Regions from separate parts of the Streptomyces cinereoruber genome, predicted to be linked through region 2. Evidence: riboswitches for the same ligand, from Rfam matches in the RefSeq annotation. Region 2 holds a riboswitch; the other holds the start of a gene.
The links. Region 2 has a riboswitch for S-adenosylmethionine ahead of thrC (threonine synthase). Riboswitches for the same ligand answer to the same signal wherever they lie in the genome.

Region 1 (14,415 bases), 2.1 Mb from region 2:
AGATCCACCACTGGGCGGCGCTGATCTTCCTCGCCGGCATGTTCGTGCACATGATGCGCGTGTTCTTCACCGGCGCGTTCCGCAAGCCGCGTGAGATCAACTGGCTGTTCGGCTTCCTGCTGTTCTTCCTGGGCATGTTCACCGGCTTCACCGGTTACTCGCTCCCGGACGACCTGCTCTCCGGCACCGGTGTCCGCTTCATGCAGGGCGCGATCCTGTCCGTGCCGGTCATCGGCACGTACCTCTCGATGTTCCTGTTCGGCGGGGAGTTCCCCGGCGGCGACTTCGTCGCCCGGTTCTACTCGGCGCACGTGCTGCTGCTGCCCGGCATCATGCTGGGCCTGATGGTCGCCCACCTCATCCTGGTGTTCGTCCACAAGCACACGCACTTCGAGGGCCCCGGCCGCACGAACAAGAACGTCGTCGGCATGCCGCTGCTCCCGGTGTACATGGCGAAGGCCGGAGGCTTCTTCTTCCTGGTCTTCGGCGTCATCGCGATCGTCGCGGCGATCGCCTCGATCAACCCGATCTGGGCGATCGGCCCGTACCGCCCGGACCAGGTGTCCACCGGCGCCCAGCCCGACTGGTACATGGGCTTCGCCGAGGGTCTGATCCGTGTCATGCCCGGCTGGGAGATCAACCTCTGGGGCCACACGCTGGTCCTGGGCGTGTTCATCCCGCTGGTGATCTTCCCGGCGGTGCTCGGCGCGATCGCGGTCTACCCGTTCATCGAGTCCTGGATCACCGGCGACAAGCGCGAGCACCACATCGCGCAGCGTCCGCGCAACGCCCCGACGCGCACCGCGTTCGGCGTCGCCTGGATCACCGCGTACATGATCATGCTCGTGGGTGGTGGAAACGACCTCTGGGCGACCCACTTCCACCTGTCGATCAACTCGATCACCTGGTTCGTGCGGATCTTCTTCTTCGCCGGTCCGGTCATCGCGTTCGTCGTCACCAAGCGGATCTGCCTCGGCCTCCAGCGCCGGGACAAGGACAAGGTGCTGCACGGCCGCGAGTCGGGCATCATCAAGCGCCTGCCGCACGGTGAGTTCGTCGAGGTCCACGAGCCGCTCAGCCAGGGCGAGCTGCACCGCCTCACGGCGCACGAGCAGTACGCGCCCGCCGAGCTGCCGCCGGCCGTCGACGAGAACGGCGTCGAGCGGAAGATCGGCCGCATGGAGAAGCTGCGGGTCAAGCTCAACAAGGGCTACTACGGCGAGGACAGCCAGGTCGCCAAGCCCACCGTCGAGGAGTACAAGGAGATCCAGAGCGGCCACGGCCACCACTGATCGCCTGAACACCTGAAGTTCGCCACGGTGAGAGCCCCGTCCATCCGATGGACGGGGCTCTTCGCCGTCCCCGGGGATCGATAGGGTGGGGCCGTGTCCGTCACGTCTCGATGACCAGGAGCTGCCATGAGCGCTGCGACCCCCGCTGGAGGACCTACCACGGCGGGCCGCTCCTGGCCCGTCGTCCTGGACGGCCTGCTGACCGGCCGCGACCAGAGCGCCGAGGACACCGCCTGGGCCATGGACCGCATCCTGCGCGGCGAGGCCACCGACGCGCAGATCGCCGGCTTCGCGGTCGCCCTGCGCGCCAAGGGCGAGACCGTCGAGGAGATCTCCGGACTCGTCCGGACGATGTACGAGCACGCCAACACGATCGAGGTCCCCGGCCCCTCCGTCGACATCGTCGGCACCGGCGGCGACGGTGCCAAGACCGTCAACATCTCCACCATGTCCGCGATCGTGGTCGCCGGCACCGGCGCCAAGGTCGTCAAGCACGGCAACCGGGCGGCCTCCTCCGCCTCCGGCGCCTCCGACGTCCTGGAGAAGCTCGGCGTCAACCTGGAGCTGACCCCGCGCCGGGTCGCCGAGGTCGCCGAGGAGGCGGGCATCACCTTCTGCTTCGCGGTGAAGTTCCACCCGGCGCTGCGGCACGTCGCCGCGGCCCGCAAGGAGCTGGGCATCCGGACCACCTTCAACTTCCTCGGCCCGCTCACCAACCCGGCCCGCGTCCGGGCCCAGGCGACCGGGGTCGCCGACGCCCGGATGGCCCCGATCATGGCCGGGGTGCTCGCCGAGCGCGGCTCCTCCGCCCTGGTCTTCCGCGGCGACGACGGGCTCGACGAGCTGACCACCACGGCCACCTCGCGGGTCTGGGTGGTCCGGGACGGCTCGGTGCGGGAGGAGGCCTTCGACCCCCGGGACGTCGGCATCGACCTGGTGCCCGTGGAGGCGCTGCGCGGCGCGGACGCCTCGTACAACGCCGACGTGGCCCGCCGGCTGCTCGCGGGGGAGACCGGCCCGGTGCGGGACGCGGTGCTGCTCAACTCGGCGGCGGCGCTCACGGCCCTCGAACCGGGCGACGGCACCCTGGTGGAGCGGATCCGCGCCGGCATCGAGAAGGCCGCCGAGGCGATCGACTCCGGCGCCGCCCGCCGGGCCCTGGAGCGCTGGATCTCCGTCAGCAACGCGTAGCCTTCCGGCCTTTCGCCGTACGACCCCGGTCCAGCATGCGGACCGGGGTCTTGCGCATCGGCGTTCCTGTGGCAGGATGCTCTTCAGGTCACGAGTGACAGCGTTTTGGCCCCGGCTTGCTGTCCGGCAACCCTCCGTCCGTGGCGGGGTGCCCCGGGTGATGACCAGGCCGTAGGCAGCGAGGTCTACGGCAAGCGCGGACCCCTCGAACACCAGGGGTCCTGGTCTCTCGAGGAGCTTTTTCCGTGAGCAAGCGAATGCGATAGGGCGAGTCCGCCCCTTCTTCACCCTCGGATCAGGGTCCCTTCCGCGTACCCCCATGTCTTCCGAGGCCTCACTCGTACCCCGCCGTGTCCGGCCGCGTACGGGATCACCGAAGCCATTCCGCACCGCCCGCCGGGAGATACCGCCATGTCCGCACGCCCTGACGCCACCGCCGCTGCCGCCACCGCCGTCGCCGAGGCCGTCGAGACCGTCGCCACCGAGTCCGCCGACCCCTGCTGCGCCGCCCCGCTGCCCGTCCTCGGCCGGGACGTGACCGTCCCGCTCGTCACCGGCGGCGAGGTGACCTACGCGGCGCTCGACTACGCGGCCAGCGCCCCCGCCCTCCAGCGGGTCTGGGACGACGTCGCCGCGTACGCCCCGTACTACGGCAGCGTCCACCGCGGCGCCGGGTACCTCTCCCAGCTCTCCACCGACCTCTTCGAGAACAGCCGCGCCACCGTCGCCGAGTTCCTCGACTGCCGCCCCGGCGACCAGGTCGTCTTCACCCGCTCCACCACCGACTCGCTCAACCTGCTCGCCGCCGCGATCCCGGCCGGCTGCGAGGTCTTCGTCTTCGAGACCGAGCACCACGCCTCCCTGCTGCCGTGGCGCGACGCCCGGGTCACCTACCTCGACGCGCCCCGCACCCCGGCCCGGGCCGTCGAGACCCTGGAGCGGGCCCTCGCGGACCGCGACCCGTACGGCCCGGCCCTGGTCTGCGTCACCGGCGCCTCCAACGTCACCGGCGAGCTGTGGCCGGTGAAGGAGCTGGCCGCCGCCGCGCACGCCCACGGCGCCCGGATCGTGCTCGACGCCGCCCAGCTCGCGCCCCACCACCCGGTCTCCGTGGCCGACCTCGACGTGGACTGGGTCGCCTTCTCCGGGCACAAGCTGTACGCGCCCTTCGGCTCCGGCGTCCTCGCCGGCCGCGCCGACTGGCTCCAGGACTCCCAGCCCTACCTCGCGGGCGGCGGCGCCTCCCGCAAGGTGGCGCGCCGGGCCGACGGTGGTGTGGACGTGGAGTGGCACACCACCGCGGCCCGGCACGAGGCCGGTTCCCCGAACGTCATCGGGGTCTACGCGATCGCCTCCGCCTGCAAGGCCCTCACCGAGGCCGGCTTCGACGCCCTCGTCGCCCGCGAGCGGCACCTGATCGACACGGTCCGCGCGGGCCTGGCCGAGGTCCCCGAGGTCCGGGTCCTCTCGCTCTTCGGTGACGAAGCCCCGCGCGTCGGCGTCATCTCCTTCGTCGTGGAGGGCTGGAACAGCTCCCACTTCGCCGCCGCGCTCTCCGCCGAGTACGGCATCGGCGTCCGCGACGGCCTCTTCTGCGCCCACCCGCTGGTCCGCACCCTGCTCGGCAGCGACCCGCGGGACCCGGGCGAGTGCGGCGCCCCCGAGGCGGCCCCCGGCGAGCGGTCCCTCAACGCCATCCGGGTGAGCTTCGGCGCCGGGACGCCCGACGAGCACGTGGAGCGGTTCGTCCGCGCCGTGAAGGAGCTCGTCCGGGACGGCGCCCGGTGGAAGTACCGCACCGAGGACGGCCGCTGCGTCCCCGACCGCGGCTGACCACTCACTCGTACGGGTGAAGGGGCCTCCCGACCGGGAGGCCCCTTCACCCTGTGCGCGTACGGAGCCTCAGGACTCCAGACCGATGGCGAAGGCCGCCTCCAGGTCGTGCTGCGAGTACGTGCGGAACGCCACGTGCGTGTCCGTGGCCTCGACGCCCGGGATCTTGCTGATGCTGCCGGGGATCACGTCCGCGAGGTCGTCGTGGCGCGGCACCCGGACCATCGCGATCAGGTCGTACGTACCGGTCACCGAGAAGACCTCGCTGACGCTGTCGAGCGCCGCGATCGACTCGGCGATCTCGGGGATGCGGTCCACGCTGGTCTTGATGAGCACGATCGCGGTGATCACGGCTGGCTTTCTCCCTCGGTCGCCGCGGCTGGGGCTTTCACTCTATCCCCACCCCGGTAGCGCACCCAGGCGTAGAGGAAGCCGATCGCGAAGCCCACCACGTGGGCCAGATAGGCGACGCCGGGGCCCGCGCCCGCCGCCCGCGCGGCCATCCACTGGAGCGTGAACCAGAAGATCAGCACGATCCAGGCGGGGAAGCGCAGCGGCAGGAAGAAGAGGAAGGGGAACAGGCTGGTGACCCGGGAGCGCGGGAAGAGGAAGAGGAAGGCCCCGAGCACCCCGGAGATCGCCCCCGACGCCCCGACGAGGGTCTGCTCGCTGTGGGCGTGCGCCGCCGCGTACCCGGCGAGGGCGAGGTAGCCGGTGCCCAGGTAGAAGAGGGCGTACGCGAACCGGCCCATGCGCTCCTCGGCCATCGCGCCGAAGACGTACAGGAAGAGCATGTTCCCCAGCAGGTGGAGCCAGCTGCCGTGGACGAAGAGCGCGGTGAACGGGGTGAGCAGGGCGCGCGGTTCGCCGCTCATCAGCTCGGCGGGGACGACCCCCCAGCGGCGGAAGTACGAGCCCTGGGCCGCCAGGAGCGCGTCACCCGTGCCGTGCGCCGGGTTCAGACCGGAGACCGGGCTGAACGCGAAGAGGAGGCAGCAGGCGGCGATCAGTCCGTACGTCACCGCGGGCCCGCCGCGCAGGCCCCGCAGGGCGCCGGTCGCCGCGCTTCGCCAATCGATCACGGACAGATCATGGCGTACCGGTGGCGAAGTGGACAGAGTGCCTCGCCGTGCCCCCGCCGGGCCGTGAGGCCGTAGGGTTGCGGGCAGTACGACCGCAGTTCGACGGCGCACCGCGGCTCCCGCACCTGAGTACCACGCAACAGGAAGAAGGACGGCTCGATGACGACGGTTCCCCTGCCGACCGCCGAGACCCGCTGGCGCTGCACGCTCTGCGGCAACCTCACCCGCTTCGACGTGACCCGCTCGTCCAAGGTCGTCGAGTACGTCCATCTGGACCTCGCCGGGGAGCCGACGGTCGAGGAGCGGCAGGTGGTCAGTGAGACCATCGAGTCGGTCCGCTGCCGGTGGTGCAACGCGGTGGACCAGATCGAGCTGGTGGACAGGCCGGGCGCCGCCTCCTGAGGGACGGCGCGGACGACATAGGGGTGACGGATCGTGGAGCAGCCCGCGCACGGTGGAGAGTCGGCCGGCGCGGCAGGTGACGCTGCCGAGACGCTCGACCACCCACTGCCGGAAGGCGTACGGCGGCGGGTCGTCGCGCTGGTCGCCGACGCCTTCGGCGGGCTGACCGTCGCGGAGCTGCCCGCGCCCCTGCGGCAGTACGCCCGCTTCACCCCGAGCCGGCGGGCCAAGTTCGCCGGCACCGCGATGGCGGCCGCCCTGGAGAGCGACCCGCTCTTCCGGCAGCGGATCGGCGAGCGGTTCAAGCAGGGCCGGCCCGAGCTGGCCGGAGCCGTCGAGGGCGGCGCCCCGCCCGCGGCCGCCGATCCCGTCGACGTGGCGGCGGCCGCCTACGTGCTGCGCCCGCCCGGCTGGGTCAAGCTGGTCGCCGCCGCCGGCGAGGAGGCCCTGCGGGCCGACGCCGAGCGGGCCGACGAGGCCGGACGGCGCGAACTGGAGCGGCTGCGCGAGGAGCTGGCCGCCGCCCGGGACCGCTCCCGCGGCGAGACCGAGCAGTTGCGGCACGACCTCGACGCGGCCCGCAAGGAGGCCGAGTCCCTCCACCGCAAGCTGCGCAGCGCGCAGAGCGACGTGAAGCGGGGCGAGGCCGCGCTGCGCAAGGCCCGGGGCGAGATCGAGGCCGTACGGGCGGAGGCGGCGGCCCAGGTGTCGGCCGCCGAGAGCGAGAGCCGGCGGCTCAAGGCCCGGCTCGGCGAGGTCGAGGCGGCCCTGGAGGCCAGCCGCAGGAGCGCCCGCGAGGGGCGCTCGGTGGAGGACATGCGGCTGCGGCTGCTGCTCGACACGGTCCTCGACGCGGCCCAGGGGCTGCGCCGCGAGCTGGCGCTGCCGCCCGTCTCGACGCATCCGGCGGACACCGTGGACGCGGTGGAGCCGGGGCGGATGTCGCCGAAGGACATCGCGGCGCGGGCGCTCTCCGAGACCGACCCGGCGCTGCTCGACCAGCTCCTGTCGCTGCCGCAGACGCACCTGGTCGTCGACGGCTACAACGTCACCAAGACCGGCTATCCGACGATGCCCCTGGAGAAGCAGCGGCTGCGGCTGCTCGGCGGGCTCTCGGCCCTCGCGGCCCGCTCGGGCGCCGAGGTCACCTGCGTCTTCGACGGGGCGGAGCTGGCGGCCCCGGTGCTCCTCGCGCCGCCGCGCGGGGTGCGGGTGCTGTTCTCCAAGCCCGGTGTGACGGCCGACGAGTTGATCCGGCAGCTGGTGCGGGCGGAGCCGCCGGGGCGGCCGGTCGTGGTGGTCTCCACGGACCGCGAGGTGGCCGACGGGGTCGCGAAGGCGGGGGCACGGCCGGTCGCGTCCGCCTTGTTGCTGAAGCGGCTTTCGCGCCTCTCGTGACCTCTCGCAACTCCTGCGCTTTATGCCCGGATTGTGGACGGCGGTCCGTCAACCTCCCCTCACTGCCCGTGCGATGTATGTAAATAATGTGGTGCGTGAGCGAGATTTTCTCCGGTGGGATTTGAATGATCACAACTCGGTCACTAGGGTCAGGCCTCGAACCTTCGCGCGGTTGATCGCCCATCCGGGGTGACGGCGGAGGAACCGCCTGCCCCTGACCGGTCGGGCGGCTCGAGGAAGAAGGAGCTCGCCTTCGTGGCGTCCCACCGTCGACCCAAGCAGCCGAGCCGCGCCCGTGTGACCGTGCTCACCGTGACCGCGGCCGCAGCCGTCGCCCTCACCGCCCAGTCCGGCGCCCAGGCGGCCCCCGCCAAGCCCAAGATCGACGAAGTCAAGTCGAAGGTGGACGAGCTGCACCACGAGGCCGAGGAGGCCACGGAGCAGTACAACCAGGCCGACGAGCGCCGGGGCAAGCTCCAGAAGGAGATCGGCGAGCTCCAGGACAAGGTGGCCCGCGGCCAGCAGGACCTCAACACCCTGCGCGACAAGATCGGTTCGGTCGCCAGCGCCCAGTACCGCTCCGGCGGCATCGACCCGGCGCTCCAGCTCTTCCTCTCCGGCGACCCGGACACCTACCTCGACAAGGCGTCCGCGATCGACCAGCTGAGCGCCCAGCAGGCCGACGTCCTCACCGCGATCCAGGCCAAGCAGCGCACCCTCGCCCAGCAGCGCGCCGAGGCCACCGCGAAGCTCGCCGACCTCGACGGGGTCCGCAAGACCCTCGGCGAGAAGAAGCAGAAGTACCAGGGCAAGCTGGCCGAGGCCCAGAAGCTCCTCAACACCCTCACGGCCGCCGAGAAGGCCAAGATGGAGCAGGAGGAGAAGGAGAAGGAGCAGCGCGCCAGCCGCGCCGCCGGCGAGCGCGTCGACCTGGGCAACGAAGTCCCCGCGAGCGGCCTCGGCGCCGCCGCGCTCAGCGCCGCCGCCACCCGGGTCGGGTACCCGTACGTCTCCGGTCACGAGGGTCCCACCTCGTTCGACTGCTCCGGCCTGACCCAGTGGGCCTACGGGAAGGCCGGCGTCAAGCTCAGCCGCGTCACCTACACCCAGCAGAACGACGGCACGAAGATCGGCCGCAGCCAGCTCCGGCCGGGCGACCTGGTCTTCTTCAACGGCCTGTCGCACGTGGGCCTGTACGCGGGCAACAACACGATCCTGCACGCCCCCAAGCCGGGCGCCAACGTCCGCTACGAGTCCATGGACTACATGGGCACGTTCCAGTTCGGCGTCCGCATCGGCGGCTGACCCCCGCGACCCGCCGCGGCAAGCCGCCCGAACGGGTGGTTCCCCGCGACGCACGCTGACTCGACGCCCCGCCGGTGACCTGTGGTCTCCGGCGGGGCGTCACTTTGCGTGCCCGGCGCCTTCGTTGGACGGAGAGTGATCAGCGGCTACTGTCTGCCGCGCCAGTCTGCGTCGAGCCGAACGGAGCGCGATCCGTGGCGTCCCACCGCCGACCCGCCCGGGTCACCGTCCTCACCGCCGCCGCCGCGGCCACCGCGGCGGCGTCCCTCGGGGCCGTCCCCGCGAGCGCCGACCCCGGAACCGGAACCGAGACCGCCCGGACCAGGGTCGACCGCCTCTTCGAGGAGGCCGAGCGGGCCACGGAGAGCTACAACGAGGCGGACGAGAAGGCGGACGCGCTGCGCCGCACGGTCGCCCGGGCCCGCGACGGCCTGGCCCGCGGGCAGGAGCGCGTCAACCGCATGCGGGGCGTCCTCGGCTCGGTCGCCGGGGCCCAGTACCGCTCCGGCGGCATCGACCCCGCCCTCGCCCTGCTGCTCTCCTCCGACCCCGACAGCTACCTCGAACGAGCCTCCGCCCTCGACCGGCTCACCGCCCGGCAGAGCACCGCGCTCGGCGAACTCCAGCGGGAGCAGCGCCGGTTGGGCCAGCGGCGGAGCGAGGCCCGCACGGCCCTGGCCGAGCTGGAGCGCAGCCGGACCGAGGTCGCCCGCCACAAGCGCACCGTCGAGGGGAAGCTCGCCGAGGCCCGCCGGGTGCTCGCCTCCCTCACCGCCGAGGAGCGCGCCGACTTCGAGGAGCGCGCCTCCCGCACCGGGGGCCGCGAGGACGCCGGCGGCGCCCCCGGCGGACCGGCCGGGGAGACGGCGCCCGCCGCCGCGGACGCCGGACCGGTCTCCTCGCGGGTCGCCGCCGCCGTGGCCGCCGCCCGCGGCGCGGTCGGCAGGCCGTACGTGTGGGGGGCGACCGGGCCCTCCGCCTTCGACTGCTCGGGCCTGATGGTCTGGTCCTACCGCCAGGCCGGGATCAGCCTGCCCCGCACCTCCGCCGCCCAGCGGCACGCGGGCCGCCGGGTGCCGCTCTCGCACGCGCGGCCGGGGGACCTGGTCACGTACCGGAGCGACGCCAGCCACGTGGCGATCTACGTCGGGAACGGCCAGGTCATCCACGCCCCCTACCCGGGCGCCCGGGTCCGCTACGACCCGGTGAACATGATGTCGCACGTGACGGTGACCCGGGTCTGAGGCGGTCGGCGAGGGCGACCCGGCCCTGAACCGGACGACACGGGCCCGGCCGCCGGGGGCCGGGCGGACCGGGGCCCGCCGCCCGTCCCGGGAGCCGCGACCGCCCCGGGCCGGTCCGTCCCGGGCCGGTCCCTTCCGAGGGCCGTCCCGCCCGGCCCCCGGTCGGCTCGGGAGCCGTCCCCGCCGTTCGGATCGTACGATCGGAGGCGTGGCGGAGCAGGGGTACGGAGCGCGACGGCCGGCGGTCTTCTGCCTGCTGGCCCTGCTGCTCGCCCTGACGGGCCTCGTCGGCTGCGCGGAGACCGGGCCCGGCCGCGCGACCACCCGGGAGATCCAGACGCTCCTCGACGCGCACGCCAGGGCCCTCCTCGCCCGCGACGAGCCCGCCTACCGCGCCGCCCTCGACCCCGCGTACGCGCCGACCGCCCTCACCGTCTACCGGCGGCTCGCCGCGGTGCCGCTCGACGACTGGTCGTACCGGGTCACCGGCGTCGAGCGCACCGGCCCCGACCGGGTCACCGCCCGCGCCGAGCTGGGCCACCGGCTCAGGGGCCACGACCGGCGGCCCGTCACCGGCGCCCGCGTCCTGGACCTCACCGAGCGGAACGGGCGCTGGTACGTGACCGGCGAGCGGCCCGCCGAGGGCGCGCCCCGGCAGCTGTGGGAGCAGGGCGACGTCGCGGCCGTCCACGGCACCCGCTCCCTGGTCCTCGGCGCCGGCCGGGACCGGGCGCGGCTCCGGGAGATCGCGGCGGCGGCCGACCGGGCGGTCCCCGCCGTCGCAGGGGTCTGGCCCGAGGACTGGGCCCGCCGGGTGGTCGTCCTCGTGCCCGGCTCCCTGGACGCCATGGGGCAGCTCCTCGGGGCGCCGGGGGACTCCTACCGGGGGATAGCGGCCGTCACCACGGGCGAGACCAAGGGCGGGGCGGACGCGCCCGCCGACCGGGTGATCGTCAACCCCGACGCGTACGGGGTCCTCGGCGACTTCGGCCGGCAGCTCGTCCTCACCCACGAGACCGTCCACGTCGCCACCCGCACCCACACCACCCCGTCGACCCCGATCTGGCTCTCCGAGGGCTTCGCGGACTGGGTCGCCTACCGGGACGCCGACCGCACCCCCGCACAGGCCGCCCCCGAGCTGCGCCGCGCGGTCCAGGGCGGCGAACCGCCCGTCCGTCTCCCGGAGGACGCCGACTTCTCCTTCGGCGGGGACGCGGAGTCCCTGGCGCGGGCCTACGAGGGCGGCTGGCTGGCCTGCGAGATGGTCGCGGAGCGCTGGGGCGAGGAGAGACTGACCGCGTTCTACCGTGCGGTGGGCGCGCACCCGGGCCGGGAGGGCGCGGTGGAGAACGCCCTCCACGACGTCCTGGGCACCACCCCGGAGGAGTTCACCGAGTCCTGGCGGACGTACGTGCGGGAGCAGCTCGGATAGGCCCGTCCGGCGCACCACCGTCGCAGGGGCGTCCTCCCTCAGCGGGACGAGCCCGACAAGGCCCCCTCGGAGTCCGGGCGGGAGGCCTGCGCGGGGACGGTCGCGGTGGTGAGGCGCGGTTCCGTGACCGTCTGGTGCCACAGGATCCGGCAGGCCAGGACGGCGGCGGCGACCAGCAGGCCGTTGCGGGTGAAGAGCACCGCCATGCCCAGCGGATCGCTCCGCGTCACGTGCCAGAACCACACCGGGAACTCGAACTGCGTCACCGCCGTCGCCCAGACCACCAGGTGCGCGGGCCGCTCCATCCGGCTCGACCGGAAGGCCAGGCACACCGCCGCCAGACCGATCAGCCACAGCATGTACTGCGGGGAGAGCACCCGGCTCGTCAGCGTGAAGAGCAGCACCGCCACGAAGGCCGCGTCCGCCACCGTCGAGGAGACGAACCGGCGCGCCCTGATCCGCCACAGCAGCAGCCAGCCGAAGGCGCCGATCGTCACCGCCATCGCGGCCGTCGACACCGCGGACACGTACGGGCCGAGGAACTCCATCGAGCCGTAGTTCATCCGCACCTCGCCCTCCCAGCCGAAGTGCCGCAGCACGTGGAAGACCGTCGCGCCCAGCGACTCCACCTCGGTGCCCCGGTCCCGTTGGAAGGTGAGGAAGGAGAGCGCCCCCGGCTTCCACAGCACGCACAGCAGCAGCACTCCGGCCGCCGCGCCCGCCGCCGCCGACCAGGAGCGGAGCGTCGCCCGCCCCTTCGGGGTGCCCACGAGCACCAGCGCCGGCCACACCTTCAGGACCGCCCCGAAACCGGCGAGCGCGCCGAGGACCCGGGGACTGCGGCCGGCCGCGAGGAGCCCCGCCACCGCGACGGCGGTCACCATCACGTCGTACCGGGCGTACGCGGTCGGGCCGAGCAGCGCGACGCCCGCCAGCCAGATCCAGGCGCCCCGGGACGTCCGGCCCGCCCGGCGGCCCGTGTACAGGAGGAGGCCGAAGACCAGCGCGTCGCAGAGCAGGGCGAGGACGAAGAAGGCGGCTGCGTAGCCGAGGAACGGCAGCAGGTCGGGGGCGATCATCACGAACGCCGCCGCCGGCGGGTACTGCCAGGTGACGTCGTCCCGCGGGTACGTGCCGTCCCGCAGCACCTCGTACCAGCCCCGGTAGATGTTCTCGACGTCGTACGCGATGTCCGGCCCCGGGACCTCCACGACGTCGAACACGCAGAGCAGGAGCAGGACCCGGGTGAGCCCCCAGAGGCCGACCGGGAGCCACAGGCCCGCGCGCGATCCCTTCCCCGCCGCGCCCGTCGTCACGTGACTCGTCCTCGTCGGGTCGGCCCGCTCGCGCGGGGGAGTGGTGGTGCCGGGCTGGGGGTGCCATCGCGTACTGTCGGCCACGATGCACAAGACCCTGATCGTAACCAACGACTTCCCGCCGCGTCCCGGGGGAATCCAGGCCTTCCTGCACAACATGGCCCTGCGCCTGGACCCCCAGCAGGTCGTGGTCTACGCCTCCACGTGGAAGCGGGGCCGCGAAGGGGCCGAGGCGACGGCCGCGTTCGACGCCGAACAGCCCTTCACCGTCGTCCGGGACCGCACCACCATGCTGCTGCCCACTCCCCGGGTGACCGCCCGCGCCACCGCGCTGCTGCGCGAACACGGCTGTGAGTCCGTGTGGTTCGGCGCCGCGGCCCCGCTCGGCCTGATGGCCCCCGCCCTGCGCCGGGCCGGCGCCCGGCGGCTGGTCGCCACCACCCACGGCCACGAGGCGGGCTGGGCCCAACTGCCCGCCGCCCGGCAGTTGCTGCGCCGCATCGGCGAGGGCACCGACACGATCACCTACCTCGGCGAGTACACCCGCTCCCGGATCGCCTCGGCCCTCACGCCCGCCGCCGCCGGCCGGATGGTCCAGCTCCCGCCCGGCGTGGACGAGAAGACCTTCCACCCCGGCTCCGGCGGCGACGAGGTCCGCGCCCGCCTCGGGCTCAGCGACCGCCCCGTCGTCGTCTGCGTCTCCCGGCTCGTCCCGCGCAAGGGCCAGGACACCCTGATCAGGGCCCTGCCGGGCATCCTGCGCCGGGTCCCCGACGCCGTCCTCCTGATCGTCGGCGGCGGCCCGTACGAGAAGGACCTGCGGCGCCTGGCCGCCGAGACCGGCGTGGCCGGATCCGTACGCTTCACCGGCGCCGTCCCCTGGGCCGAACTGCCCGCCCACTACGGGGCCGGCGACGTCTTCGCCATGCCCTGCCGCACCCGGCGCGGCGGCCTCGACGTCGAGGGCCTCGGCATCGTCTACCTGGAGGCCTCCGCCACCGGCCTGCCCGTCGTCGCGGGCGACTCCGGCGGCGCCCCCGACGCCGTCCTCGACGGCGAGACCGGCTGGGTCGTGCGCGGCGACTCCCCGGAGGAGACCGCCGACCGCGTCACCGCCCTCCTCCTCGACCCCGAACTCCGCGCCCGCATGGGCGAGCGGGGCCGGGCCTGGGTGGAGGAGAAGTGGCGCTGGGACCTGCTCGCGGAGCGGCTGCGCGAGCTGCTCTGAGCGGTACGTACGTGAGGAGGCCCCGGACGCATCGTCCGGGGCCTCCTCACGTACGTACCGGGCTCAGCCCCGGTAGATCGCCTCGATCTCGTCCGCGAAGTCCTTCGCCACCACGTTCCGCTTCAGCTTCAGGGACGGGGTGATGTGCCCCGCCTCCTCCGTGAACTGGGCGGGCAGCACACGGAACTTGCGGACCGACTCCGCCTTGGACACCGCCGCGTTGCCGTCGTCGATCGCCCGCTGGACCTCCGCCAGGAGCTCCGGGTCCTCGCGCAGGGACGCCGCCGTCGCACCGGCCGGCTTGCCGTGCTCGGACGCCCAGCGGCCGAGGAACTCCTCGTCCAGGGTGACGAGCGCGCCCACGAACGGGCGCCCGTCGCCGACCACCATGCACTCCGCGACCAGCGCGTGCGCCCGGATCCGGTCCTCGATGACCGCCGGGGCGACGTTCTTGCCGCCCGCCGTCACCAGGATCTCCTTCTTCCGGCCGGTGATCGCCAGGTAGCCGTCCTCGTCGAGCGTGCCGATGTCGCCCGTGTGGAACCAGCCGTCGGCGAGGGCCTCGGCCGTCGCCGCCTCGTTGTTCCAGTACCGCGAGAAGACGTGCTCGCCGTGCAGCAGCACCTCGCCGTCGTCGGCGATCCGCACCACCGAGCCCGGCAGCGGCTGCCCGACCGTGCCGATCTTCTGCC
Region 2 (14,415 bases):
GACACCGCCGACGGCCCCCGCTTCCTCCTCACCCACGTCGAGGACATCGAGGAGCGCAAGCGCCACGAGCTCCAGCTCGCCCACCGCGCCTCGCACGACGCCCTCACCGGCCTCCCCAACAGCGCCGAGCTGCGCTCCCGGCTCTCCGCCCGGCTCTGCGAACGCCCGGCGGACGCCCCCGGCGCGTACGGCGACGGCTACGGGTACGGACACGGCCCCGGGCCGGTCCCCGGCTACGAGCCGTACGAGCACGAACACGAGCACGGCTTCGGCTTCGAGCCGGCGGGCGGCGCGGGCCCGTACGACCACCACGTCCACATGACGGCCCCCTCCGGCGGCGAGACCGACGACGGCACCAAGGGGCTCGCGGTCCTCTTCTGCGACCTCGACGGCTTCAAGTCGATCAACGACCGCTTCGGGCACCACACCGGCGACGCCGTCCTCATCGAGGTGGCCCGGCGGCTCACCACCGGCGTCCGGGACGGGGACACCGTCGCCCGGCTCGGCGGCGACGAGTTCGTCGTCCTCGCCGACGGCCTCGGCGCGGCCGACGCCGCCGACCTGGCCGTACGCCTCCGGAACGCGATCATCCCGCCCATCCGGGTGGACGGGCGCGCGGTCCGCGTCGGGGCCAGTTTCGGCATCGGCTGGGCCGAGTGCGGGATGTCCGTGGAGGAGGTCCTGAACTCCGCCGACCAGCGCATGTACGTGGAGAAACGCTCCCGCGCCAAGGTCCACCGCCGGGCCGGCTGACGTGCACGTCACCCCCTTCCGGGTCAAGGGTCCGAGTCGGGGAATGGTCCGTTCGGGGTAGGCTCGCCCGGTCGGCGACGGCTGGCGAGCATGGAGAGGATGACCCGGATGGCTGCCGGTAACGACGGCTCGAACAAGCCCGAGGACGACGATCCGTTCGGCTACCTGTACGAGGACGGGCGGGCGGCGGGCGCGCAGCCCCCGCAGGGCGGCGGCTACGGCTACCCCGGCCCCGGCCAGGCTCAGCCGGGCGTGCCCCGCACCTCGTACAACCAGGTCAGAACGGTCGGCGACCGCCGCCAGTACGGCGGCGGCCAGCAGCACGCGCAGCCGTACGTGCCGCCGCAGCAGCAGGCGCCGTACGGGCAGCCGCACGCGCAGTACGCCGCGCCCGAGACCTACGGCGGCCAGCCGCCCCGCCAGACCCCGCCGCCCCCGCAGCGCGGCGGCTCGGGCCGGGGCCCCAACACGCGGGGCCTGCTGATCGGCGCGGTCGCGGTCGTCGCGGTCGTGGTGCTCGGCATCGCGGCGGCGGTGATCACCAACATGAACAAGGACCCCGAGGACGACAAGGCGGGCGGCACCACGCCCACGCCGACGGCGTCCTCCCAGCCGTCGGAGACCCCGAGCGGCGAACCCAGCTCGCCCACGCCGACCCCGACCGACCTGCCGAGGCAGGACGCGGCCACCCTCCAGCTGGGCGGCCCGGCCAAGCTCGACACGGCCGTGAAGGGCGCGAAGGGCCCGGGCGGCGCCTACGTGGTCTTCAACGGCCAGGGCGGCTCCGCGAGCTGGACCGTGGAGGTCCCCGAGAGCGGCGACTACACGCTCCGGATCGTGTACAGCGTGCCCGGCAAGGACGCGAAGACCTCGCTGACGGTCAACGGCGAGCAGCCCCGCGAGATCCGGATGAACAACTGGGCGCAGGCTCCCGAGGGCGACTGGGAGAAGGGGTGGACCTACACCTACTCCTACGTGAAGCTCAAGAAGGGGACGAGCAACTCGCTCAAGATCTCCTGCGAGCCGGGCGACTCCTGCGACGCGATCCTGGACCAGGTCTACCTGGAGGCCGGACAGACCGGCAAGCGCTGACGCGCGCGCTCACGAGGTTCTGACGGAGGAGGCCCTACGGGGTCTCCTCCGTCGTTTTCACCCGTCCCAGCAGCTCCTCGTACGCCCCCGCGTCGAACTCCCCGGCCACCGGCGAGAGGACCGTCGCCGCCGAGAGGGCGACCGCGCGGACCAGGCGGTCCGGCCAGGGGACGCCGTCGACCAGGCCGGAGAGCAGGCCGGCGACGGCCGAGTCGCCCGCGCCCGTCGGGTTGCCCTTGACGGGGGCCGGCGGGGCCGCGCGCCACAGGCCCTCGGGGGTGGCGGCGAGCAGGCCCTCGGGGCCGAGCGAGGAGACCACCGCGTGGGCGCCCCGGCGCCGCGCGTCCAGGGTGGCCCGGCGGGGTTCGCGGGCGCCGGTCAGCTGGGCCAGCTCGTCCGCGTTGGGCTTGACCAGGTCGGGGCGGGCGGCGATGCCCCGCCGCAGCGGCTCGCCGCTGGTGTCGAGGAGGACGGGCACGGCGGCGGCGCGCGCCAGCCGGACGAGCTCCGCGTACGCGCCGACGTGGATGCCCGGCGGGAGGCTGCCGCAGAGGGCGACGGCGGCGGCGCCGTCGAGGAGCGCGGTGAAGCGGGTCCGGAAGGCGTCCCACTCGGCGGCGGTGACGGTCGGCCCCGGCTCGTTGAGCTGGGTGGTGTCCCCGTCGGCGGCGTCGACGACCGCGACCGTGCGGCGGGTGGATCCGGCCGTCTCGACCAGCTCGTCCCGGACCGGGGTCGCCGCGAGCCCGTCCCGCAGGACGGCCCCGGTGGCGCCGCCCGCGAAGCCGGTGGCGACGGTCTCGTACCCGAGGGCGGCGAGGACCCGGGCCACGTTGAGCCCCTTGCCGCCGGGGCGCTCGATCACCTGGGTGACCCGGTGGGAGGCGCGCGGGGTGAGCGCGGGGACCCGGTAGGTGAGGTCCAGCGCCGTGTTGAGGGTGACCGTCACGATCACCTGTCCACCCCCCGTACTCCCTGTGAAGACCTGTGGAACGTACGTTCCGACGGCCCCTGATCATGCCAAAGGAAAGGCGGCAGGCCCAGACCCCGGCCCGCCGCCCTTCCGCATGACTCCTGATCAGACGGTCGCGGGAACCGCCGGTTCCACGATCCAGGCGCCCTTGCGCATGACGCCCCGGAGGTTGAACTCCGCGTCGAGGACGACGATGTCGGCGTCCTTGCCGGGCTCCAGGGAGCCGACGCGGTCGTACGCGCCGAGGAGGCGGGCCGGGTTGGCGGAGATGGCCTGGACGACCGACTCGACGGGCAGGCCGTCGACGGTGACGGAGCGTTTGAAGGCGCGGTCCAGGGTGAGGGTGGAGCCGGCGATGGAGCCGCCCTCCACGAGCCGGGCGACGCTGTCCTTCACCTCGACCTCCAGGGTGCCGAGCATGTAGCGGCCGTCGCCGAAGCCGGCGGCGTCCATGGCGTCGGTGATGAGCGCGACGCGCTCGGGGCCCGCGTGGTGGAAGGCCAGCTCCAGGGCGGCGGGGTGCAGGTGGGTGCCGTCGTTGATGAGCTCGACGGTGATCCGCTCGTCCTCCAGGAGGGCGGCGATCGGGCCGGGGGCGCGGTGGCCGAGGGCGGGCATCGCGTTGTAGAGGTGGGTGGCGACGGTGGCGCCCGCGTCGATGGCGGCGACGGTCTGCTCGTACGTGGCGTCGGTGTGGCCGATGGCGGCGATCACGCCGTGGTCGGCGAGGAGGCGCACGGAGTCGAGGCCGCCGGGCAGTTCGGTGGCGAGGGTGACCATCGTGGCCCGGCCGCGGGCGGCGTCGACCAGCTTGCGGACCTCGGCCGGGTCCGGGTAGCGCAGCAGCGTCTCGTCGTGGGCGCCCTTGCGGCAGGGGGAGATGAACGGGCCCTCGAAGTGGATGCCGGCGATCTCGCCCTGCTCGGCCAGCTCGGAGAGGAGGCCGGCCCGTTCGGTGAGGAAGTCCATGTCGCCGGTGACGAGCGAGGCGGCGGTGGTGGTGGTGCCGTGCAGACGGTGGGTGTGGACGCCCTTGAGGACCTCTTCGGCGGTGCCGGAGGTGAAGGACGCGCCGCCGCCGCCGTGGTTGTGCGTGTCCACGAAGCCGGGGACGAGCCAGTGGCCGGTCAGATCGATGCGCTCGGCGCCCTCGGGGGCGCTGCCCGCGATGCGGCCGCCGTCGACGATCACGCGTCCGTTCTCGACGATCCCGGTGGGCAGCACGACGTGTGCGCCGGCGAGAACCTTGTGATCGGCCATCAGGCGGAAACCTCCGAGTCGGTGGGGCGCTGGGCGGCGAGCAGGTCCCAGGCGAGGAGGCCCGCGCCCAGGCAACCGGCGGTGTCCCCGAGGGCCGCCGGGACGATGGCGGGCAGCTTCTGGAACGTGACTCGCTCCTCCACCGCGGCCCGAAGTGGTGTGAACAAGGTTTCCCCGGCCTCGGCGAGACCGCCACCGATGATGAGCGTGCGGGGGTCCAGCAGGGTGAGCGCGGTGACCAGGCCGTCCGCGAGGGCGTCGACGGCGTCCTGCCAGATCCGTACGGCAATGGGGTCGCCGGACTCGACGGCCTTCGCGCAGTCGGCGGCGTCGGCCTCCGGGTCGCCGCCGGCCTCGGCCCAGGCGAGGGAGACGGCGGAGGCGGAGGCGTACCGCTCCAGGCAGCCGCGCTGGCCGCAGCCGCAGGCGGTGCCGCCGGGGCGCACGACGATGTGGCCGATCTCGCCGGCGTAGCCGTGGGCGCCGGCCTCGATGCGGTCGCCGATGCCGATGGCGCCGGCGATGCCGGTGCCGAGGGGCACGAAGAGGAAGCGGTCGGCGCCGTTGCCCGCGCCGATGCGCCCCTCGGCGAGGCCGCCGGTGCGCACGTCGTGGCCGAGGGCGACGGGGATGCCGTCGAGGCGGTGGCTGAGGAGTTCGCGCATGGGAACGTCGCGCCAGCCGAGGTTGGCGGCGTAGACGGCGATGCCGTTGTCGGCGTCGACGATTCCGGGGACGGCGACTCCGGCGGCCGCGGCGGGCTCGCCGTACCGCTCCTGGCCGAGGAGGCGGAGGTCCTCCGCGAAGCCGAGGATCGTCTCGACCACGGCCTCGGGGCCCCTGTCGCGCCCGGTGGCGCGGCGGGCCTCGTGGAGCAGGGTGCCGTCCGCCCCGACGAGGGCGGCCTTCATGCCGGTGCCGCCCACATCCAGGGCGATGACGTGTTTCACGTGGAACAGTCTGGCGCGCGGAGGGGCAAAAGGTCTAGTCCACTGCCGAGGATTGTTGCGAGCGGATACAAATTCGATTCCCGGCGCGGGGGTCCGCTCCCCGTCTCCCTCGCGCGTCCGATCCGCGGCATTTCGGAAAGGGTGTTGCGGAAGTGATATCCGAGTGGTGTAGACCTTATGGCGCGCGCGGGGCAGACTTGCGGCCCTGACGAGAGCGAACGTGCAGTTCAGTGCAGCTCAACGACGAGCAAAGGGTGGATGAAGCCGTGGAGCGGCGACGATTTCTTGGACTGACCGCGGCCGTCGCGGCCCTCGGACTGACCGCCACGGTCTCCGGCTGCGGCTCCCTGGGCGGCGACTCCGGCGACGTGACCCTGAAGCTGGTCGCCGCCGAGTACGACCTGACCGGCGGCGACTCCACCAAGAAGTACTGGACCGAACTCGCCGCCGCCTTCGAGGCGAAGCACCCCGGGATCAAGGTCCAGGTCCAGGTCGAGTCCTGGGACGACGTCGACCGCAAGGTCGCCGAGATGGTCAAGGCCGGCGAGGCCCCCGACATCGCGCAGATCGGCGCCTACGCCGACTACGCCGCCGCCGGCCGGCTCTACGCCGCCGACGAACTCCTCTCCATACCCGTCCAGGCCAACTTCCTCCCCCGGCTCGCCGCCGCGGGCGAGCACAAGAAGACCCAGTACGGCCTGCCCTTCGTCGCCTCCACGCGCCCCCTCTTCTACAACAAGGCCCTCTTCGAGAAGGCCGGCGTCGAGCCGCCCACCACCTGGGACGAGCTGGCCGCGGCCGCCGGGAAGCTCAAGAAGGAGGGCGTCCGCACCCCCTTCGCGCTGCCGCTGGGCCCCGAGGAGGCCCAGGCCGAGGCCATGATGTGGCTGCTCGCGGGCGAGGGCGGCTGGACCGACGCCAGCGACCACTACGCGGTCGACTCCGAGACCAACGTGCGCACCTTCGAGTGGCTGCGGACCAACCTCGTCGGCAAGGACCTCACCGGCCCCGTCGCCCCCGGCAAGCTCAACCGCAAGGCCGCCTTCACCGCCTTCGCGAACGGCGAGGTCGGCATGCTCAACGGCCACCCCTCGCTCCTCAAGGAGGCCGCGAAGAAGGGCGTCGAGGTCGGACAGGTCCCGCTCCCCGGCGCCGACGGCCCCTCCAAGACCTCCATGGGCGTCGCCGACTGGATCATGGGCTTCAAGCAGAACGGCCACCGCAAGGAGATCGGCGACTTCCTGAACTTCGCCTTCAACGACGAGAACGTCCTGAAGTTCGCCGGGGACAACGACCTGCTGCCGGTCACCGTCAGCGCCTCCACCCGCATGGAGACCGACCCCGAGCACGCCAACCTGCACGTCTTCCTCAAGGTCCTCCCCGACGCGCAGCTCCCGCCGGTCGGCAAGACCTCGTGGGCCCAGGTCAGCGAGAACGTCAAGCAGAACATCGGCAAGGCCGTCACCCCGAACGGGCGCCCCGCCGAGGTCCTGGGCTCGATCGGACGCGTGGCGACGGCGGCGGAGGCGGCCGAGTAATAAGTTGGTCCTATGGGCGAGAACCGGGAAGCGACGCAGGGTGAGGACGGCGGGGCCGGGACCGCCGGGGGCCCCGCCGCCCTCACCGAGCAGGAGCAGGCCCTCCTCGCCGTCGAGCGCCGCTCCTGGCCGGGTCCCGGAGCCAAGGAGCGGGCCGTCCGCGAGGGGCTGGGCCTCTCCCCGACCCGCTACTACCAGCTCCTCAACGCCCTCCTCGACGACCCGCGCGCCCTGGCCCACGACCCGGTGACGGTCAACCGCCTGCGCCGGATCCGCGAGGAGCGGCAGCGCAGGAGGTAGGCGGGCGCGGGAGGCGGGAGATCCGGAAGGTAGGGGACGCCCCGCGTGGGTAGTGTCGGAAGCATGGTCAACAGCCTTCCGCACCCGACCACGTCCGCCGGCCGTGACGGCCTGGCCGCGATCCTCGCGCGGCCGCAGGAGACCGTCGTCGCCCTCGACTTCGACGGCACGCTCGCCGGCATCGTGCCCGACCCCGAGTCGGCCCGCGCCCACCCCGGCGCCGTGGCCGCCCTCGCGGCCCTCGCCCCCCGGGTCGCCTCCGTCGCGGTGGTGACCGGCCGGCCCGCCGGGGTCGCCGTCCGTCACGGCGGCTTCGCCGGCGTCCCCGGCCTGGAGAGCCTGGTCGTCCTCGGCCACTACGGCGCCGAGCGCTGGGACGCCGCCACCGGCACGGTCCGGGCCGCCCCCGTCCCCCCGGGCGTGGCCGCCGTCCGCGCCGAGCTGCCCGGCTTCCTCGACCGGGCCGGGGCCTGGCAGGGCGTCTGGATCGAGGAGAAGGGCCGCGCGGTCGCGGTCCACACCCGCAGGGCAGCCGACCCGGAGGGTGCCTTCGAAGCGCTCAAGGGCCCCCTCGCCGACCTGGCCACCGGCCACGGCCTCGTCCTTGAGCCCGGCCGGATGGTCCTGGAGCTGCGGCCCCCGGGCGTGGACAAGGGCGTGGCGCTCGCCTCGTACGTACGGGAGACGGGCGCCGGTTCCGTGCTGTACGCGGGCGACGACCTGGGCGACCTGCCGGCCTTCGCCGCCGTGGAGAAGCTCCGCGCCGACGGCACGCCCGGTCTGCTGGTCTGCAGCGACTCCGGCGAGGTCCCGGAACTCTCCGACCGCGCCGACCTCTCGGTCCCGGGCCCGGCGGGCGTGGTGGACTTCCTGACGGCACTGGCGGAGGCGGTGGAGGAGGTACGGGGGGACTGACCGGGCCCGCATATCCGGAGGCGACGGGACGCGGGCTTCTCGTACGATCACGGGCGGGACGGGGCTCGTAGCGCAGTGGTCGTCGCGCCTTCACCTCATGTGGGAAGACGCCGGTTCGAATCCGGCCGGCCCCGTCCCGTTCTTCCCGATCCCTCCGCGCCCCGAGGACGATTCCTCCCTCCCGGTCCACGTCTTTCTCGGCGGCTCCGAACGGGCGATGTCGCCGGGGGACCGGGCCGTGCGCTTCCACGGCACGCACGTGCGCGGCGGCAAGGCCGCGGACCCGTTCTTCGACCTCGGCCCGTACGCAGGGCGCGACCCCTTCCGGGCGGCCGGGACGGTGGAGGAGCCGGCCGAGCGGTGCGCGGCCTGGTTCGGGACGTCCTGAGCCGACCGGTCGGGGGCGACCCCCGAGCCCGCCACGACCGCCGCGTCCTGCTCCGCGGAGCCACCGGACCGCAGGAGGGCCCCACTCGCCGCTGTGCCCGTACGGACGGGAACGCGCCGGCCGCTTCTCGGCGTCGAACGCGAGCACCGCTTCGAATCCCGGCTCTCCGCCGTGACGTTCCAGGCGTGCGGCGAAGGCCGGCACCGCGTAGTTCGACAGGTGCAGCAGGGGCTCGCGCACCACCGCGCAGACCGCGATCAGGGGAGCGGTGACCTCAGGGGCGTTCGTGTGGCGGTGCGGTCCGGCGGTCGCCTGGACTCCTCCGAGACCTACGCCGGGCCCCTCAGCGACTCCAGCTGGTTCAGGAACCAGCGCTGCGGCGGCAGGGCCGTGGACGCCGTCGCCAGGCGTTTCGTGCGGTCGGTGCGTTCGGGGTGGGGCATCGTGAGGGCCGTGTGGAGGGCCTCGGCGGTCTCCGAGACGTCGAAGGGGTTCACCGTGAGCGCGTCCTCGCGCAGCTCCTCGTACGCGCCCGCCTCCCGGGAGAGGACCAGCGCGCAGCCCTGCTCCGAGACCACCGGTATCTCCTTGGCCACCAGGTTCATGCCGTCGCGGACCGGGTTCACCAGGGCCACGTCCGCCAGGCGGTAGGCCGCCAGGGAGCGCGTGAAGTCGTCCTTCACCGAGACCAGGACCGGCGTCCAGTCCTCCGTGCCGAACTCCGCGTTGATCTCCTCCGCCAGGGCCGCCACCGAGGCCGTGTACGAGCGGTACACCTCCAGGTCCTGGCGCGAGGGGTACGCCGACGCCAGGTGCACCACCCGGCCGCGCCACTCCGGGCGGGTGGTCAGGAGCTCCCGGTAGGCCAGCAGGCCGCGCAGGATGTTCTTCGACAGCTCGGTGCGGTCCACGCGGACGATCGTCTTCCGGTCGCCGGCCTCGGCCCGCAGCTCCGCCAGCCGCTCGTCCACCGCCGGCCGGTACGCGAGCGCCCGCAGCTCCTCCGCGTCGACGCCGAGCGGGTACACCTTGACCTCGGTGGTGCGGTTCGCGCCGGGTCCGGCCCACCGCCGGTGGTTCACCGTGCGCCGGCGGTCGCCCGCCGGGAAGCTCGGCTCCGCGACGCCCGTCGCGCTGTCGATGTGCGCGCCGGACATGAAGGCCGAGGCCCAGGCCCAGGTGTGGAATCCGACCTCGTCCGCGCCGAGCATGCCCCACAGCAGCTCCTCGCGGATGTCGTCCGGCAGCATCCGCAGGTACGCGGGGGACGCCCACGGGGTGTGCGTGAAGTGCGCGATCCGCAGGTCCGGGCGCAGCTCCCGGAGCTGCCCGGGGACCAGGGCCAGGTGGTAGTCCTGCACCAGGACCGCCGCCCCCTCGTCCGCCGCCCCGGCCAGCGCCTCCGCGAAGGCGCGGTTGTACGCGCGGTACGACTCCCAGCGGCGCCGGAACTCCGCGTCGTACACGGGCTCGCGCGGGATGTCGTACAGGTGGTGGTGGAGGAACCACAGCACCGAGTTCGCGATGCCGTTGTACGCGTCCGCGTACACGTCCGGATCGATGTCCAGCATCCGGACGCCGGGCTCCCCGACCCCGCGCCGGACCGCCTCCCGGTCGCCCTCGCCGAGGGCCGCGCACACCCACACGCTGTCCTGCGAGGAGACGGCGCTCAGGCCGGAGACCAGGCCGCCGCCGCCCCTGCGGGCGTCGAGCGAGCCGTCCCCGCCGAGCGCGTACGAGACGGGACCCCGGTTGGATGCCACGAGCACAGAAGCCATGTGGCGAACCTAGCCCGTCCCGTAAACGCTCAAACGTACGTATACAAGACGGGGGGTTCCGGCCACCCAGGGTCACGGGCGGGACCTGGGTCACGCAAGGGGCCCGGGAGGGGTCAGAGGTCGGGGTGGGCCCGCAGGGCCGCCCTCGCCACCAGGCCCGTCGCCGCCAAGGCCGCCACCAGGCCGCCGAGCAGCCAGAGCCGTTCCTCGCCGCCCCGGGGGTGGGGTGGAGTGGTCGCCCTTCTCGCCTTTCCCGGTGCGGCCGGTGCGCCCGGCGCCGGGGACGCGTGCGCGTGGGCGGGGACGGGGCCCGGCGGCACCGGCGCCGCGTCCGCCGCCGTGGGCGCCCACGCCACCGCCGTCAGGCCCGCCGCCGCCAGCACCCTGCCCGTACGCCCCGTACGCCCCGTACGCCCTCGTCCGAAGTCCATGGAACCCATGGACAGTGAATGTATGTAAAACGGGTCATAGGGTCGCGTTACGCCACGCGGCGGCGCGCGTACTCCGCGACCTCCGCCATCGGCGGCCGCTCCTCCGTGTCCACCGCGTACGTCCGCGGCTCGAAGCCCCCCTCGCCCCGCTCGAACTGGGTCAGCCACGGCCGCACCAGGTGCCCCCGCGACAGCCTCAGCTGCGCCGTCCGGTAGATCGTCGCCGCCATCCGGCCGAGGGCGTGCCCGTCCTGGTGCCGGTGCTTGCGCACCCCCACGTCCACCTGCGCGAGCCCGTCCAGACCCACCGTGTGCAGCGCGTCCACGAGCAGGCCCAACTCCACTCCGTAACCGACCGGGAAGGGCAGCCGCTCCAGGAGCGAGCGGCGGGCCGCGTACTCGCCGCCGAGCGGCTGCACGAAGCCGGCCAGCTGCGGCCAGTGCAGGTTCAGGACCGGGCGCGCCATCAGCTCCGTCACCCGACCGCCCTGACCGGGGGAATCGCCCAGCGGACGGTCGTACATCGCCTTCACGAGGTGCACCTCGGGGTCGGTCAGGAGCGGGCCCACGATCCCCGTCACGAAGTCCGCCGAGAAGTCCCGCAGGTCCGCGTCCACGAAGCACACGACGTCCCCGCTCGTCACCATCAGTGACCGCCACAGGACCTCGCCCTTGCCGGGCACGGCCGGTATCCGGGGGAGTACGTCGTCGCGCGCGACCACCCGCGCCCCGGCCGCCGCCGCGACCTCCGCCGTGCGGTCCGTGGAGCCCGAGTCGAGCACCACCAGCTCGTCCACGAGCGGCACCGCCTCCGACATCAGCTCGCGGCGGATCACGCCCACGATGTCCCCGACGGTCGCCTCCTCGTTCAGCGCCGGCAGCACCACGCTGACCGTCGTCGAGCGCTTGGCGGCGAGGATCCGCTCCAGCGGCCGGTCCGCCACGGACCAGGACCGCCGGGACAGCCAGCGCTCCACCTCTTCCAGCACGTGATCTCCATCTCGCGGTTCGGACGGGCCGTCCAAGCGCCCGGGCCTTCGGTTACAGTCTTGAACAACGCAGCGACCCCCCGCACGTCGGGGTGGCGACCGCGTCGGAGCACGGGAACGAAAGTCCCGGGGCTCCCCACAATCGAATACCGCTCATCCAGAGGGGCAGAGGGAAACGGCCCGTTGAAGCCCCGGCAACCCTCCAGTCGGTCACTCGTCATCCAGCGAGGTCCCCGGCTAGGGAAGGTGCCAAATCCGTCTCAAGGCGAAAAATTCGTCATTGGGAAAGATGAGGAGAAAGGGCCTCGCCTCCATGGCTGTACAGACCGTCGCACCCGCCACCACCGTCGACCTCGGTCCCGCGTCCGGACTCTCCTGTCGCGAATGCGGTGAAGTCTTCGCCCTCGGCCCGATCTTCGCCTGCGAGCTGTGTTTCGGACCGCTCGAAGTCGCGTACGACCTGCCCGCCGGCGACCCCGAGGAGCTGCGGAAGCGCATCGAGGCCGGCCCCGCCAGCATCTGGCGCTACGCCCCCCTCCTGCCCGTCCCGGCCGACGTCGCCGAGAAGCCGAACCTGAACCCCGGCTGGACCCCGCTGGTCAAGGCCGACAACCTCGCCCGCGAGATCGGCGTCGCCCCCGGCAGGCTCTTCGTCAAGGACGACTCCGGGAACCCGACCCACTCCTTCAAGGACCGGGTCGTCGCCCAGGCCATCGAGGCCGCCCGCGCCTTCGGCTTCACCACCCTCTCCTGCTCCTCCACCGGCAACCTGGCCGGCGCCGTCGGCGCCGCCGCCGCCCGCGCCGGCTTCCGCTCCTGCGTGTTCATCCCGCACGACCTGGAGCAGGGCAAGGTCGTCATGGCCGGCGTCTACGGCGGCGACCTCGTCGCCATCGAGGGCAACTACGACGACGTGAACCGCTTCTGCTCGGAGCTCATCGGCGACCCGCTCGGCGAGGGCTGGGGCTTCGTGAACGTCAACCTGCGCCCGTACTACGGCGAGGGCTCCAAGACGCTCGCGTACGAGATCTGCGAGCAGCTCGGCTGGGTCATCCCCGACCAGCTCGTCATCCCGATCGCCTCCGGCTCCCAGCTCACCAAGATCGACAAGGGTCTCCAGGAGCTCATCAAGCTGGGCCTGGTCGAGGACAAGCCGTACAAGATCTTCGGCGCCCAGGCCGAGGGCTGCTCCCCGGTGTCGGCCGCCTTCAAGGCCGGCCACGACGTCGTACGGCCCCAGAAGCCGAACACGATCGCCAAGTCGCTCGCCATCGGCAACCCGGCCGACGGCCCGTACGTCCTCGACATCGCCCGCCGCACCGGCGGCGCCGTGGAGGACGTGAACGACGAGCAGGTCGTGGACGCGATCAAGCTGCTCGCGCGGACCGAGGGCATCTTCGCCGAGACCGCGGGCGGCGTGACCGTCGGCGTCACGCGCAAGCTGGTGGAGAACGGCCTCATCGACCCGGAGCTCACCACCGTCGTCCTCAACACCGGCGACGGGCTCAAGACCCTGGACGCGGTGGCCGACACCTCTCAGGCGACCGCCACCATCCGCCCGAGCCTGGACGCGTTCCGCGACGCCGGCCTGGCCCGCTGAACTCCTCCGGTCCCCCGAAAGGTCAAGAAGCCATGGCAGTGAACGTCCGCATCCCCACCATCCTCCGCACCTACACCGGCGGGCAGTCCGAGGTACAGGCCGAGGGCGCGACCCTCGCCGAGGTCATCGCGGACCTGGAGAAGAACCACGCGGGCATCGCCGCCCGAGTCCTGGACGACCAGGGCAAGCTGCGCCGCTTCGTCAACGTCTACGTGAACGACGACGACGTGCGCTTCGAGCAGGGCCTGGAGACGGCCACCCCGGCCGGCTCGGGCGTCTCGATCATCCCGGCGGTCGCCGGCGGCTGCTGAGCCGCGGGGAGCGCCGCCCTCCCCGGGCCGCCTCCTTGTCCCGTTTCATTGAATTGCCCCTTCCGCGTCCACAAGCGGAAGGGGCAATTCTGCATGGTTGAGCGCGGTAGAGTTGGGGAAGTCCCCTCCGCTGCTCATGCCGGGTGCATATGAGAACGCGCCCCGACCTGACAAGAAGCAGCCAAACTGTGCGCGCATTGTGTACCTTCTGCGTCTTTTGCCGGGCCCGACTTGCCCCGTGATTCAGGGGAATCTCCCCAATCCTCCTTTCCGCGCCGCCCAGAATTCCCGCCCGAATGGCCTGTTGCAGAGGGCAGTTGGGCAGATACATTCAGCCGCGGTCGACGCGTTCCGGCGCAGGGTCTGACCCGGGGTTCGTGAAGTGCGGCCCCGCGCAAGGGCCAGTAATAGGGGAGTTAGGCATGGCTCAGGGCACCGTCAAGTGGTTCAACGCGGAGAAGGGCTACGGCTTCATCGCGGTCGACGGTGGTGCGGATGTTTTCGTCCACTACAGCGCGATCCAGATGGATGGCTACCGCAGCCTCGAAGAGGGACAGCGGGTCGAGTTCGAGATCTCGCAGGGCCAGAAGGGTCCGCAGGCCGACATGGTCAAGCTCGCCGTCTGAGCGCGGCGCGATCGGCCACCGACGCAACGCCGTCGAGGGGCCCGCATCCCCGGGGGTACTTCCCAGGGGGGCGGGCCCCTCACGCGTTCCCGGACGTACCCCCTCCGGCGTCCGTACCGCCCCCGCACCCCCCGTGCCCCCTCCCGAAACCCGAGAGTCGCTTGCACTCTCCTAGGGCGAGTGCTAATCATTGGCGTTAGCACTCGGAAGGTGAGAGTGCTACGAGGATCGGGCAGACGAGGCCGCCGGCCGGGTGGGGCAAGGAACCACACGGACACGCGGAGGCCGTCCGTCGCGGGCGTCGGCGCGGTCCTGGAGCGTTATCCACCCCATGTCCGGGAGGACCACTTCACATGGCCAAGATCATCGCGTTCGACGAGGAGGCCCGGCGCGGTCTCGAGCGCGGCATGAACCAGCTCGCTGACGCCGTCAAGGTCACCCTCGGCCCCAAGGGCCGCAACGTCGTCCTCGAGAAGAAGTGGGGCGCCCCCACGATCACCAACGATGGTGT

Region 1: another riboswitch for S-adenosylmethionine. It lies ahead of CP977_RS09660 (aminotransferase class V-fold PLP-dependent enzyme); the one in region 2 lies ahead of thrC (threonine synthase).

The regions. Positions count from the first base shown of each region.
Region 1 covers NZ_CP023693.1:2,180,157-2,194,571, reverse strand. Annotated here, with positions in the region: gene qcrB (cytochrome bc1 complex cytochrome b subunit) at 1-1,292, shown strand, start outside; gene trpD (anthranilate phosphoribosyltransferase) at 1,419-2,483, shown strand; SAM riboswitch class IV at 2,570-2,686, shown strand; gene CP977_RS09660 (aminotransferase class V-fold PLP-dependent enzyme) at 2,895-4,316, shown strand; gene CP977_RS09655 (Lrp/AsnC family transcriptional regulator) at 4,386-4,667, opposite strand; gene CP977_RS09650 (rhomboid family intramembrane serine protease) at 4,664-5,398, opposite strand; gene CP977_RS09645 (hypothetical protein) at 5,558-5,800, shown strand; gene CP977_RS09640 (NYN domain-containing protein) at 5,834-7,198, shown strand; gene CP977_RS09635 (C40 family peptidase) at 7,454-8,503, shown strand; gene CP977_RS09630 (C40 family peptidase) at 8,698-9,747, shown strand; gene CP977_RS09625 (hypothetical protein) at 9,956-11,179, shown strand; gene CP977_RS09620 (glycosyltransferase family 87 protein) at 11,218-12,495, opposite strand; gene CP977_RS09615 (glycosyltransferase family 4 protein) at 12,581-13,723, shown strand; gene CP977_RS09610 (AMP-dependent synthetase/ligase) at 13,787-14,415, opposite strand, start outside.
Region 2 covers NZ_CP023693.1:4,285,081-4,299,495, forward strand. Annotated here, with positions in the region: gene cdgB (diguanylate cyclase CdgB) at 1-753, shown strand, start outside; gene CP977_RS19275 (carbohydrate-binding protein) at 862-1,845, shown strand; gene CP977_RS19280 (1-phosphofructokinase family hexose kinase) at 1,880-2,800, opposite strand; gene nagA (N-acetylglucosamine-6-phosphate deacetylase) at 2,924-4,078, opposite strand; gene CP977_RS19290 (ROK family protein) at 4,078-5,028, opposite strand; gene CP977_RS19295 (ABC transporter substrate-binding protein) at 5,283-6,566, shown strand; gene CP977_RS19300 (DUF3263 domain-containing protein) at 6,579-6,866, shown strand; gene otsB (trehalose-phosphatase) at 6,930-7,781, shown strand; tRNA gene CP977_RS19310 (tRNA-Met) at 7,842-7,915, shown strand; gene CP977_RS34150 (hypothetical protein) at 7,999-8,169, shown strand; gene CP977_RS19315 (alpha,alpha-trehalose-phosphate synthase (UDP-forming)) at 8,499-9,947, opposite strand; gene CP977_RS19320 (hypothetical protein) at 10,061-10,387, opposite strand; gene CP977_RS19325 (glucosyl-3-phosphoglycerate synthase) at 10,426-11,367, opposite strand; SAM riboswitch class I at 11,518-11,663, shown strand; gene thrC (threonine synthase) at 11,681-12,967, shown strand; gene CP977_RS19335 (MoaD/ThiS family protein) at 13,000-13,278, shown strand; gene CP977_RS19340 (cold-shock protein) at 13,701-13,904, shown strand; gene groL (chaperonin GroEL) at 14,258-14,415, shown strand, end outside.